4 regions of the Burkholderia sp. Ac-20344 genome follow, and region 1 is predicted to be linked to each of the others. Evidence: predicted binding sites of a transcription regulator. Region 1 holds the regulator's gene; each other region holds the start of a gene.
What was found. Region 1 encodes FliA, which starts transcription of late flagellar genes. Its sites were predicted from a motif close to CTAAAGTTTNNNNNNNNNNNGCCGNTA; they were not measured.

Region 1 (2,169 bases):
CAGCGCGACGCTGGCGGGCGCCTGGCTGCGCGACGGCGAGCGCACGCGGGTCGCGGCCGGCTTCGGCCTGTGCGGCGCCGCGCGGCTTGCGCGCATCGGCTACACCGACGCGCAGTTGAGCGATTTCATCGACGGCCCGGCCGACATCGTCCTCGTCGACGCGCAGCTCGGCGCCGACGGTTCGTTCTCGGCGCTCGCACGCGAAGCGCACGACGTGCTGGTCGTCACGCGGGTCGCCGCACAGGCGATCACCGAGGCGTACGCGTGCATGAAGCGGCTGCATTTCGCGCACGCGTTCGCGCAGTTCCGCGTGCTGACCAATCACGTCGGCAGCCACGCGGACGCGAGGGTCGCGTTCGACAACCTCGCGGGCGTCGCGAGCCGCTACCTGACGGTGTCGATTGCCGACGCGGGGTGCGTGAGCGCCGATCCGCTCGTCGAGCATGCGCGCGAGCTGATGCGTGCCGCGGTCGACGCGTTCCCGTCGTCGGCCGCCGCGCGCGACTACCGGCAGATTGCCGCCGACCTGCTGTACTGGCCGATGCGCCCGCGTTCGGGTGCGGGCCGCGCCGTGCACGCGGGCGGCAAGCCGTCGTATGAGGCGGGCGCGGCACACGCCGCGTGATCGCCACCGGAAGGAGAGAGCCATGATGTACAACGCTCAAGGAAAGATGTCCCAGGCCGACGTGCTCGCGCAATATGCGCCGCTCGTGCGACGCCTCGGGCTGCAGCTCGTCGCGAAGATGCCGGCGAGCGTCGACCTCGACGACCTGATCCAGGCCGGCATGATCGGCCTGATGGACGCGGCCGGCCGCTACAAGGAAGACCAGGGCGCGCAGTTCGAGACCTACGCGACGCAGCGCATCCGCGGCGCGATGCTCGACGAGCTGCGCAGCAACGACTGGCTGCCGCGCAGCCTGCGCAAGACGTCGCGCGAGGTCGAGCACGCGGTGCACCAGGTCGAACAGAATCTCGGCCGCTCGGCGAGCGAGACCGAGATCGCGCAGCACCTGAACATGCCGCTCGACGAATACCAGGGGATGCTGCAGGACCTGCACGGCAGCCAGCTGATCTACTACGAGGATTTCGACCGCGCGGCCGACGACGAGCCGTTCCTCGACCGCTACCGCGTCGATCACGCCGATCCGCTGTCGGCGCTGCTCGACGAGCACCTGCGCGAAGCGCTCGTCGAGGCGATCGAGCGGCTGCCGGAGCGCGAGAAGCTGCTGATGTCGCTGTACTACGAACGGGGTCTGAATCTGCGCGAGATCGGCGCGGTGCTCGAAGTGAGCGAGTCGCGCGTGTGCCAGCTGCACAGCCAGGCCGTCGCACGGCTGCGCGCGCGGCTGCGCGAACAGGCGTGGGTCGGCGCGGAGTCCTGACCCTTTCGTGACGGCCGCGCGCGTCGACGCCGCGCGCGGGTGCCGCGGGTGCGCATTCTGCGCGCCAATTTGCTACAATCCCCTCCGTTTTCCGAGGAGCGTTGCGACGGACCACTCTGCGTCCGCCAGGCTCGGAAGGCTTCACCAAGCAGCCGTGCGGCAAAACCGCGCCGGCCCCGCTTCCTGAACGGCGCTCACGTCACCAATCTAGAAACTTTTTAGAAAGGAGGGCGTGATGAACGCCATTATCGATTCCAAAGCTACCCACGATTACGTCGTCGCCGACATGGCGCTGGCCGGCTGGGGCCGCAAGGAACTGAACATTGCCGAGACCGAAATGCCGGGCCTCGTGCAGATCCGCGACGAATACAAGGCGCAGCAGCCGCTGAAGGGCGCGCGCATCGCCGGTTCGCTGCACATGACGATCCAGACGGGCGTGCTGATCGAGACGCTGAAGGCGCTCGGCGCGGACGTCCGCTGGGCCTCGTGCAACATCTTCTCGACGCAGGACCACGCGGCTGCCGCGATCGTCGAAGCCGGCACGCCGGTGTTCGCATTCAAGGGCGAATCGCTCGACGAATACTGGGAATTCTCGCACCGCATCTTCGAATGGCCGAACGGCGAATTCGCGAACATGATCCTGGACGACGGCGGCGACGCAACGCTGCTGCTGATCCTCGGTTCGAAGGCCGAGAAGGACCGTTCGGTGATCGCGAAGCCGACCAACGAGGAAGAAGTCGCGCTGTACAAGTCGATCGCGAAGCACCTCGACGCGGACCCGGCCTGG
Region 2 (2,169 bases), on a different contig from region 1:
AGGCCGCCGAGCGTGCCGCCCGACAGCGATGCGTCGGACAGGAACTGGTTCGGCCCCTGCGGGTTCGCGCCGGCGATGCCCTGCGACACGACGGTCAGCTCGCTCGGATCGGACGGCGACGCGACGGTCGCGAGCTGGTAGCTCTTGTTCGCGACGACGAGCGGCGTGCCGCCCGCGAGAAACACGCTGTAGCCGTCGCTGTTGCGCACGACCTGCACGCCGGCGAGGTTCGACAGGTTCGACACCGCGAGGTCGCGCTGGTCCATCAGCTGGTTCGGCGGCTGGCCCTGGCTGCTCGCGGACGCGATCTGCTGGTTCAGCTGCGCGATCTGCGCGGTGTACGCGTTGATCTGCGTCACGGTGTTCGTCAGCTGCGTGTTCACGCTCTGGCGCAGCACGTCGTACTGCTGGCCGGCCGCCGTGATCTGGTTCGCGAGCGTCTGCGCATTGCTCATCGCGGTCTGCCGCACCGACGAGTCGGACGCGCTGTTCGCGACGTTCTGCATCCCGGTGAAGTAGTTCGTGATCGCGGTCGAGATGCCGGACGTCGGGCTGCCGATGTAGTTGTTCAGCTGCGTGACGAGCGAATACCACGTCGACAGCGCGCCGCTCTGCGTCTGCGCGCCGTTCAGCTGGTCGCTCAGGTACTGGCTGTACTGCCGCTGCACGGTGACGGTATTCACGCCCTGCGGCATGTAGCCGCTGCTCGTGTACTGGCCGCTCGCCTCGGCATAGACGGGGCGTTCGACCGAATAGCCCGGCGTCGCCGCGTTGCTGATGTTCTGGCCGGTCGTCGTGAGGCCCCAGAGTGCGGCATTCAGGCCGCTGACGCCGAGGTTCATGAGTGTGTTGGACATGCGCGATCCTGATGAGCCGGCCGCGCTGCGGCCGCCGGGTTGCGTGACTCCCGGTATAACGGCCGCGGATCGGAAAAATTGAGGAAAAAATGCATGCGCGACGCGCACTCGCGCGTCGCGGGTCGAAGCGTGCGGCCGACCGGGCCGGCGGCGGTGTGCGGGCGGCCCCGGGCGGGGCCGGCCACTGCTTGCGCGTCAGGCCCGCGCGAGCGAGCGGCGCTTCATCTCGAGCTGCGTGATCAACCGCTGCAGCGTGTTCTCCGCGCTGCCCGGCAGCGACATGTAGCGGAAGCCGAGCTGGTAGCGCCGCGACCCGTTCGGCATCTGCGTCGAACGCTGCGACACGAGCTGCAGGTCGAGCGACAGCTTGCCGTGGCCGGTCAGCTCGAGCTCGACGTCGGGCAGCAGCGTGCCGACCTCGAGCGCCTCGACGCGTTCGTCGGCCGTGCGCAGCCCCACCCCGCCGAGCGACAGGTTATGCACCTCGAACAGGAAGCCCTCGCCGTCCGGCAGCTTGCCGCGGCACAGGAACGGGTCGACGATCGGCGCGTCGACGCGGAAATATTCGCGGCGCTGGATGCACATCAGCACCTCGGGGAAATCGGCGACGAACGCGGGCAGCCCCTCGTAGCGCGTCTCGCGCGGCGTGCCCGTGGAGAATTCGACGCGCACGCCTTCCGGCGCGGCCGCGAACGTGCAGTGCGACGCGCCGAGGATGCCGGCGTTCTGCTCGGACAGCGCACCCCAGTCGAACGTGAACGTCCGTGCGCCGACATCCACCTCGAGCAGGCGCGTGACGAGCTGGCCGCCCGGATACTGGACGGTCAGGAAATCGCCGCGGTTGACGAGGTTGCGTAGCTGCACGCCGATTTCCAGCGGATTGCGGCGGGCATAGTCGGGCCCGGAGTGGCCTGCATCCAGGCTGGGGTCCGTCGACGTTTCGATATTCATGGCTAGCCGGTCTTTCTTGTCATGGGCGCCCGGGCAACCGGTGCGCAATAAAACCGGGCCAGAACGGGGGCCCGGTCGCAGGTCTCTCACACTTAGCGGCAGTGCTGACCGAAAGTTTAGATCGAAATGGGGGATTTTTTTCGCGCAAACGTTGAAACCGCGCACGGCGGGCTGCCGGGCGCGGTTCAGAGGGGGCGACAGCGGGAGCCGACGGGGCCGTCAGCCGATCTGCTGCATGATCGAAATCAGCTTCTTCGCGTAGTTCGGGTCGGTCGCGTAGCCGGCCTTCTGCATCCCGTGCGCGAAGCCTTCGACGCTGCGGCTCGCGCTCAGCACGCCCGAGTAGCGCGGATTGTTCTTC
Region 3 (2,169 bases), on a different contig from region 1:
GCGGCAGCGAGTTTGCCTGTGCGAGCACCGAGATGCCAGCTTGTTGCAGCACCTGGTTCTTCGACATGTTCGCCGTTTCCTGCGCGAAGTTCGCGTCGGTGATCTGCGACTGTGCCGACGACAGGTCGGTCGATTCTGCCTGCTGCGCCGTTGCGATTGCCGTGAAACGGTTTTGTGCCGCACCGAGTGCTGCCTGCACGTTGTTCACCGTTTGCAGCGCGTTGTCGATCGACACCATCGCGACGTTCGCACCGCTGACGGTGCTGATGTCGAGGTTCGATACGGTCTTCGGCGTGTTGACGGCGTTGATCTGCGCGATCGCGTTGTTGATTGCCGTCAGCTGTGCCGCGGTGGTGCCGGCGCCCGTTGCGCCCGATTGCAGCGACAGTGCGCCGACTGCCGTGCCCGTGCCTGCCGTCGCGTTCGAGCCGAACACTGCCGTTGCTGCGGCCGACGTGATGGCCTGACCGTTCTGGTCCGAGAACGTGTAGCCGCCCTGGCCGTCGGAAGTCACGTTGATCGCGGTGATCGCTGCGCCCGAGCCGGTGTACGCGCCAGCTGCCGTGAGCGACAGGCCCGTGACCGTGCCGACCGTCTGGCCCTTCTGCACCAGGCCGCCGCCGATCTTCGCAGCCGACATGCTTTGGCTCAGGTCCAGCGAAATGGTCTGGCCGACGTTCGCACCGACCTGGAACGACACGATGCCTGCCGAGCCGTCGAGAATGTTCGTGCCGTTGTACGTCGTTTGCGACGCGATACGGTTCACTTCCTGGATCTGTTGCGCAACTTCTTGCTGCAGTGCTGCCTGGTCGGTCGTGGACATCGTGCCCGTCGATGCCTGAACGGCCAGCTGGCGGATACGCTGCAGGCTGTTCGTCAGCGACGACAGTGCGCTCGATGCCGTTTGAATCATCGACACGCCGTCGTTCGCGTTCGACACGCCCTGGTTCAGACCGTTGATCTGGGTCTGCATCCGGGTCGAGATCGCGAGGCCTGCTGCGTCGTCTGCCGCGCTGTTGATGCGCTTGCCCGACGACAGGCGGGTGATTGCCTGCGACAGGGCGTTCTGCGAGCCGTTGAGGTTCTGCTGTGCAACCAGCGAGTTGATGTTGCTGTTAATTCCGAGCATGGAAAATCTCCTGTTTAAGCCGAAAGCCCTGGAAAGCCGTTTTTGGCGTCGGCGGAAGCACTCGTTCATTGCTGGCCGCCTCAGAGCAGGATTTCGGCGCACCAAAACAAAACTTGAGGGGCGCGTTGAGATTCGGCCCGATTTTTTATCCTTCTTTGTCATTTCGGGCGGGCCCGGACACGCAGTCGTTCGCCTGTGCACACGCGATCGACAAAAGGGTGGTTTTGTCTGTGATTCCCTGCTATGATGGCGGGCTGAATTGAGATTTCTGTCAAGCCTCTGCCGTTATCGGCATGTCTGCTGGCAGTCAAACGCGGCGCTGCACGCGGCTGTGAAGCGTACTCGCGGTGCTTTCCGCCTCTCTTTTCCGGCCTCCGAGGCCGTATTTCCGCTCGTTTCGCCTGTTTGTGGGGACGCTCGGATGGCCGGTGCGTGGCGCTTGGCCGCTACGTTTTTGACCGTTTAAGCAATTTAGGAACGACATGACGACGATTCTTCTGAAAGAAAACGAGCCGTTCGAAGTGGCGATTCGCCGCTTTCGCCGTGCTATCGAAAAAAATGGCCTGATCGCTGAACTGCGTGAGCGCCAGTCCTACGAAAAGCCGACCGCAGTCCGCAAGCGCAAGAAGGCAGCAGCCGTCAAGCGCCTGCACAAGCGCCTGCGCAGCCAGATGCTGCCGAAGAAGCTCCACTAAGAGCGTCTGACGGTTTGCCGCGAAACGGCGGAGCGTGCTTCGAAAGAAGCCGCTCCGCCGTTTTGCTTTTGGGGTCCGGGAAAATCCCGAGGCCGCTGCGGTGCGGCCGTTCCGGCCGATGGCCGGCGGCTTGCGACCGCCGGCTCGCCGTTCAGAAGTCGATCTTCGCGCTCAGGCTCACCGTGCGCGGGTCGCCCGGCTTCACGTAGTCCGCGTACTGGTATTCCCAGTAGCGGCGGTTCAGCACGTGGTCGATCGACGCGCGCAGCGTCACGTCGTGGCGGCCGACCCGCGTCAGGTAGCGCGCGCCCGCATTGACGACGAGAAAGCCCGGCGCGTCGAGGC
Region 4 (2,169 bases), on a different contig from region 1:
CGGTGCAGGGCGCAGCCGGGGCCGGCGTGCAGACGCAGACGCCGGCGGCGGGTGCCGGTGCCGGCATGCAGGGCAGTGCGGGCGCGAACGCGTCGGGCAATGCGGTCGGCGGTGCAACCGATGCGGTCGGCGCGGCAGCCGACGGCGCGAAGGATACGGCGTCGTCGGCCGTCCACTCGGCCAAGAAGCACACGAAGCATGCCGCGAAGTCGGCCAAGAGCCATGTCGGTTCGGCCAAGGCGAAGGCCGGCGAAGCGACCGAAGGCGGCGCATCCGTCGGCGCGGAGGGCGGTGCATCGGCCCAGGGCGCCACGCAGTAAGCGGTGCCCGGCGCCGCGCGACGCTCGTCCCGGACGGCGCGTCGCGACGGCGGCCATCCGACGGCCCGGTTCGCGCAACGCGAACCGGGCCGCTTTCATGCGTTGATGCAGATGGGCGCGCCGTTACGGCCGGCGCTGTCCTTGCCCTTGTCCCTGGCTCTGCGCCGGCCGCGCGGCAGCCGGGGTGAATACGCTGCGCAACCATGCGGCGAGCCGGGCGAAGACGTCGTACGGTTCCTCGACGAAGATCTCCGGCTTCAGCAACCGCAGGTATTCCATGATCTGCTGCGCTTCCTGCTTCTGGAACGAGCCGTGCGCGAGCCCGAGACGCAGCAGCCCGCGCAGTTCGCCGAGCTTGTCGCGCGCGGTGCTGCCGACGCTCATCTCGCACGCGAGCTTGGCTTCGTAGACCCGTTGTCGCAGCGATTCCGCGAGCCGCCACGCAGGCGTCTGCATCAGTTCCTCGAGCGTCTGGATGTCTTGCGCGGCCGCCTTGATCTGCGATGCGAGCGGGTCGATCAGCGACGGGTCGCCCTGCGCTTCGGCGACGATCGCTTTCGCCCAGTCGCGGCAAGCCTTCGCGAGTTCGTCGGGGGTCCATTCGGAGCGCGACGCGAAGCCGAAGCCGAATTCGCCGGCCTGTCGCATCAGGATGGCGACGACGTCCGGAAATTCCTTGTCGAGCGCGCGTTTTGCCCACGCGTACTGGCCGCCCTGCAGCATCCGCTGCACCGCGTGCTCGGTCAGCGGCACCATGTTGTCGAGCAGTTTGGCGCGCAGGAAATCCTCGAACGACGGCGTCGCGAACTGCGGGTCGAGTTTCAGCGACACGCGAACGAATGCGTCGTAGTCCTTGCGCAGGGACTCGAGCGTGTCGTCCTTGAGGGAAAGGGTGATCTGGCCCATGAATCGTCTCGATGGCGGCCCGCGCAAGCCGACGGCCGGCACGGCGCACCGGGGCGGGCGCAGCGTCGACTGACCGGTGCGCGCCGAGGCCGGTGGCGGGTCTTCACTCCCTATATCGGCGTGCCGGGCGGAAACTTGAGCGTGCGTGACCGAGCGGGGGCTCAGTCGGGCAGCCAGTGGGGCAGCGCGACTCCTTGCCAGAAAAAGAACACCGCGAGCCCCGCCGCGATCGTCACGAGCGGGCGGCGCGTTGCGGCCGACACGAGCACGGCCGCCAGCGCGCCGACGAGCTGCGGATTGCGCCAGGTCAGCTCGGCCGTGCCGCCGTGCGGCGAAACGGTCATCGGCACGATGATCGCGGTCAGCACGGTGACGGGCACGAAGCCGAGTGCGGTCCGCACGAGCGGCGGGAAGGTCAGCCGTTCGCCGAACAGGAACAGCGTCGAGCGGATCGCGTACGTGATGGCGGCCATCCCGAGAATCAGCAGCGCGTAGCTCACGAGGCGGCCTCCGTGCGCGAGCCGGCGCGCATGCGTTCGTGCAGCAGCGTGAGCGCAATGCCGATCGCGACGCCGGCGGCGACCGCGCCGAGCAGTCCGAGCTTGTATGGCCAGCCCTGCCAGAAGTACGCCAGCGTGCCGGCCGTCACGGCCGCCGCGAAATAGCGCAGCGTGCCGAGTTGCGGGACGACGATCGCAATGAAGGTGGCCGCCATCGCGAAATCGAGGCCGAGCGACTGCAGGCCCGGGAACGCCGCGTCGAAGCCGATGCCTGCGAGCGTCCAGACCTGCCAGTTCAGGTACATCGCGAGCCCCGAGCCGAAGAAGTAGTGGGGGCCGATCGCACCGGGCGGGAAGTGCCGGTAGTGCGCAAAGGCGACCGCGAACACTTCGTCGGTCATCAGTGCGCCGAGCGTTGCGCGCCAGCGCAGCGGCAGGTGCGC

Region 2: the regulator FliA is predicted to act here: its motif matches at 914-940, upstream of flgK (flagellar hook-associated protein FlgK).
Region 3: the regulator FliA is predicted to act here: its motif matches at 1,221-1,247, upstream of G3N64_RS32385 (flagellin).
Region 4: the regulator FliA is predicted to act here: its motif matches at 1,340-1,366, upstream of G3N64_RS04680 (DUF4088 family protein).

Annotation. Positions count from the first base shown of each region.
Region 1 covers NZ_JAAGPP010000289.1:1,504-3,672, forward strand. The annotation lists gene G3N64_RS38285 (MinD/ParA family protein) at 1-625, shown strand, start outside; gene G3N64_RS38290 (RNA polymerase sigma factor FliA) at 648-1,382, shown strand; S-adenosyl-L-homocysteine riboswitch at 1,470-1,585, shown strand; gene ahcY (adenosylhomocysteinase) at 1,618-2,169, shown strand, end outside.
Region 2 covers NZ_JAAGPP010000118.1:19,822-21,990, forward strand. The annotation lists gene flgK (flagellar hook-associated protein FlgK) at 1-857, opposite strand, end outside; gene G3N64_RS29150 (flagellar brake protein) at 1,053-1,808, opposite strand; gene flgJ (flagellar assembly peptidoglycan hydrolase FlgJ) at 2,028-2,169, opposite strand, start outside.
Region 3 covers NZ_JAAGPP010000150.1:4,609-6,777, reverse strand. The annotation lists gene G3N64_RS32385 (flagellin) at 1-1,129, opposite strand, end outside; gene rpsU (30S ribosomal protein S21) at 1,612-1,824, shown strand; gene G3N64_RS32375 (TonB-dependent receptor) at 1,976-2,169, opposite strand, start outside.
Region 4 covers NZ_JAAGPP010000009.1:28,634-30,802, reverse strand. The annotation lists gene G3N64_RS04685 (hypothetical protein) at 1-320, shown strand, start outside; gene G3N64_RS04680 (DUF4088 family protein) at 444-1,226, opposite strand; gene G3N64_RS04675 (AzlD domain-containing protein) at 1,388-1,726, opposite strand; gene G3N64_RS04670 (AzlC family ABC transporter permease) at 1,723-2,169, opposite strand, start outside.